Regions from separate parts of the Streptococcus sp. 27098_8_73 genome, predicted to be linked through region 2. Evidence: riboswitches for the same ligand, from Rfam matches in the RefSeq annotation. Region 2 holds a riboswitch; the other holds the start of a gene.
The links. A riboswitch is a leader RNA that binds a small molecule or an ion and turns the genes downstream of it on or off. The one in region 2 is predicted to bind preQ1.
Positions count from the first base shown of each region.

Region 1 (2,205 bases), on a different contig from region 2:
TGAAAATGAATTTTGGGCTTTGTTTCCAGAAGCTCAGATTAGTGTTTTAGTGGTCAAGGGGTTGGATAATAGAGTGGATGAAAGTAAGGATCCTTATTTCAAATCCCTGCTGGATAAGGGAGCGAAGCGAGCAGCAGACTTTATTCCAGATGAGAACTTCACTCAGAATGATGTCATTCAGGAGTGGCGGCAGGCTTTCGGCCAATTTAAGACCAAGAAAGGAGCGCGTTCCTCTATCGAAGCCCTACTCAAGCGGGTCAGTCAAGGACGGGAATTTAACCCCATCAATCCTTTAGTAGATATTTATAATAGTGTTTCCCTTTCTTATGCTGTTCCTTGTGGCGGTGAGGATTTGGACAAGATTGTCGGTGGTCTTTATCTAGGAAAAGCCAAGGGTGGCGAAGCATTTTTCCCACTGGGAGCTGAGACTGATGTACCAGCTTTGGCAGAAGAAATCATCTACTATGATGAAGAGGGGGCGGTTTGCCGTTGTCTTAACTGGCGAGAAGCACAACGAACCATGTTGACAGAAGAGACCAAAGATGCCATCTTGGTTATCGAAGCCATCAATGGAGAGCAGGCGGCGCGTGCCCAAGCAGCCATGACTGAACTCCAGACTCTGATTGAGGACTATTTTGGGGTTAAGGGTGATATTACTCACCTGACAGCTGACAATGCCAGCTTGGAAGTCTAAAAATAAAAATATCTGGATCAGAAATATCTGGTCCAGATGTTTTTGTTTTGGGGAAATAGGCTAATCTATTCTTATTTTGCCTTGTTTTTAAAGACAAAAATCTTGCTGAAGACATAGTTGAGAATGATAATTAGCACTTGAGCAATGAAAGTTTCGATGGTATTGACCATTTTGATATTGTTATTGACAAACTGGCCTATGATTTGTGGGAAACTAGTGACAAAGATAAAGGTTAGCAGTAAATTCAAGGCCATAGTAGCCAGGCGGGTTGTGAAAAATTTGACTAATCGCACTGGCCAGCCCTGTCTTGTCTGCTTGAAAACGATAGTATCGTTGGTCACAAAGGCAAAGAGAATGCCCAGAATATCACCTATTATCGTAGCCAGTAGTTCATTTCCCGTCAGTTCATAGCAGAGCATCCGACTGACAACGGATACGACAGTGGTTGCCACACCAAAGAAGAGGTAGGATAGGACTTCATTGTCAAAGAATTTTTTAATCAAAGTTTTCATAAGCATAGTCTATCACATTTCTAGGATTTATGCTATACTAGTGAGGTTGTCGATTTGAAGGAGATAGCTTTTCCATCTGAGGCAACCCTTGGCGCTTAACTTCTTTCGCCAAGCATATTACACGCGCTCATGCGCTAAAGGAGAAAACATGAAACAAGAAAATTTATCAGTTCGTGATTTGACACACATTGCCATCGTTGCTGCCATTTATGTAGCCCTAACCGTCACGCCTCCCTTAAATGCGATTAGTTACGGTGCTTATCAGTTTAGAATTTCTGAAACGATGAACTTTATGGCCTTTTACAATCGTAAATACATCCTGGGAGTGACCATTGGCTGTATGATTGCCAATCTCTATAGCTTTGGAATCATTGATGTCTTTGTTGGTGGTTGGTCAACTTTAGTTTTCCTATCATTAGGTGTCTACCTTTTCAGCCGCTATAAGAATCAGTACTTGATTAAAGATTTGCTTCGCTTGGATCATTTCTATTTTGCCATTTTCTTCTCTATTTCGATGGTGACGATTGCGGCAGAGTTGTATTTCTTACAGGGCTTGCCATTCTTCCTGACTTGGTTCACAACGGCTATTGGAGAATTTGCTTCCTTGATAGTTGGAGCTATCATTATTAACCAGATTGCGAAAAGGATTGATTTGACAAAATAAGACAGCAGAGAGCGGATTTCCGCTCTTTTTATGTCCTCTTTTTTAGTGAGAATTCGGAACAAATAGAGGAAGATTTTGTGTATTTGTGATAAAATAGAAGTATGAAAGAAAGAATGTCAGAATTAGTCAAATTGCTTAATCGATACGCCCATGAATACTATACGGCAGACAGGCCAAGTGTATCGGACAGCGAGTATGACAGACTCTATCGCGAGTTAGTGGAGTTAGAAGAAAAGTACCCAACTGATATCCTACCTGATAGCCCAACGCATCGGGTGGGTGGGAAGATTTTAGAAGGATTTGAAAAATATCCACACCAGTATCCTCTCTTTAGT
Region 1 covers NZ_JAPVZT010000002.1:180,918-183,122, forward strand. The annotation lists gene O3651_RS02215 (B3/4 domain-containing protein) at 1-694, shown strand, start outside; gene O3651_RS02220 (GtrA family protein) at 766-1,206, opposite strand; PreQ1 riboswitch class II at 1,235-1,357, shown strand; gene O3651_RS02225 (QueT transporter family protein) at 1,355-1,870, shown strand; gene ligA (NAD-dependent DNA ligase LigA) at 1,972-2,205, shown strand, end outside.
Region 1: another riboswitch for preQ1. It lies ahead of O3651_RS02225 (QueT transporter family protein); the one in region 2 lies ahead of O3651_RS00085 (nucleoside hydrolase).

Region 2 (2,205 bases):
CTTTGAAGTGTTGAGTATCACGGAGAGAAAATCCTGAAAGAAGAGGTGGGTGTTTACTTGGGTCAGCACCTTAGCATTGGCTTGCTTACCATAAAAATGATAGGCATCAACTAGCGTTTGTCCCATGGCAATGCCTTCCGTTGCGAGATCGACGAAGGAGTCAAATCCTTGACAAAGGTCCTTATACAGAAAATGGGCAACGGCCAATGGATCGTTGATGACACAGCCGATAATATGTTCATACTCCCAATGAAAATCCCAGTAAAAACGAGTGATTTTTCCGATAAAGTCAGCGACTTCAGGATTGATAAATCGCATATATTCCAAGAGATTAGGCGTCAAGACAATCTTTCGAGTAACATCTAGACCGACCATTTCGATCTTCTTTCCAAGTTTTTCGTAGGTTTCTTGGGCTGCATGCGGATCGCACCAGTAGTTGTACTCCGCTACGGGTGAGCAGTTGCCATGCGATTTGTAGCTGCCGCCCATGCTGACAAATCGGTATAGATGTTGCCCAAGGTTAGGATTTTTCCTAAGAGCCAAAGCAATATTGGTCAAAGGCCCCAGTGCAACGATGGAAGTATCACTATTTTTCTGGAAATAGTCAGCCAGAAAGTCATAAGCTGCTTGTGGTTGGGCTTGGGTGGAACTGCTTCTTGTTATTCCGCTTTCTCCCAATCCATCCATGCCGTGGGTATCCTGAGCAGAGACGAAGTCACGAACCAAGGGCTTGTCGGCTCCTACATAGACTGGGATATCCAGCCGATTCAGCCTTTCCAGGATTTTAAATGCATTTTCAAGACCAAGTTCTACTGGGACATTTCCAGCGACTATGGTCAAAGCAACGACCTCTAAGTCAGGGTGTTGTAGGGCATAGAGCAGGGCTAGGCTGTCGTCTATGCCAGGATCGCAGTCAATAATAACTTTTCTTTTCATAGGTCCTCCTTTTGAGAAATAAAATAAGGCTGAAACCTCCGTCTCAACCTCTCAGTTAGTTCTGCCAAAGTGGCAGGACACCAGAAAAAACTATGCGCAATTACATTACTTTAGAATATAAGGGTACTTAGTTTTTTATACTGGGAAGTTTGCGAACCAGTCCAAAACAAGTGTTTTGAATTATGCATTTACTATCATAAAGAAAAATTTCCTAAAAGTCAATGGGAAGGGGGACAAGAATAGTCAGTCTTTTGACTTTATGATATAATAAGTAAGATAAAAGAAATGAGGAGAATACAATGGCAAAAATAGTACAAACAGATAAAGCACCAGCAGCAATCGGACCATATGTTCAAGGAAAAATCGTTGGCAACCTTTTATTTGCAAGTGGTCAGATTCCTTTATCACCAGAGACAGGAGAAATTGTAGGTGCAACGATTGAAGAGCAGACCCAGCAAGTTTTAAAAAATGTAGGAGCTATTTTGGAAGCAGCTGGAACAGATTTTGACCATGTGATCAAGGCGACCTGCTTCCTAAGTGATATCAATGATTTTGTGCCATTTAATGAGGTCTACAAAACGGCTTTTAAGAGCGAGTTTCCAGCTCGTTCGGCAGTAGAAGTGGCTCGCTTGCCTCGTGATGTAAAAATCGAAATCGAAGTCATTGCTGAGATTGTAGAATAAATGCTTGGGACCGGGAGAAGTTTCCCGTCCTTTTTTAGAAATAAAATGTTAGACGAAGGGAGAAAGAATGGCTGAACACAAGATTCAATTAGTGATTGTGACAGGAATGAGCGGTGCCGGAAAGACTGTCGCCATCCAGTCCTTTGAGGATTTGGGTTATTTTACCATTGATAATATGCCGCCGACCTTAGTACCAAAGTTTTTGCAGTTGGTCGAAGGGACAAAGGACAATGATAAGTTGGCTCTGGTTGTTGATATGAGGAGTCGCTCCTTCTTTTTGGAGATTCAGGATATTCTGGATGAGCTAGAAAGAAGCACGGAAATTGATTTTAAAATTCTATTTTTGGATGCGGCCGACAAGGAGTTGGTGGCTCGCTATAAGGAAACGAGACGCAGTCACCCTTTGGCAGCCGACGGACGAATTTTAGATGGAATCAAACTGGAGCGTGAGCTCTTAGCCCCTCTGAAAAATCTAAGTCAAAATGTTGTAGATACGACGGAACTGACACCACGGGAGCTAAGAAAGACCATCTCTGAACAATTTTCAAACCAGGCTGATCTGCACAGTTTCCGCATTGAGGTTATG
Region 2 covers NZ_JAPVZT010000001.1:17,091-19,295, forward strand. The annotation lists gene O3651_RS00085 (nucleoside hydrolase) at 1-936, opposite strand, end outside; PreQ1 riboswitch class I at 1,058-1,102, opposite strand; gene O3651_RS00090 (RidA family protein) at 1,236-1,619, shown strand; gene rapZ (RNase adapter RapZ) at 1,687-2,205, shown strand, end outside.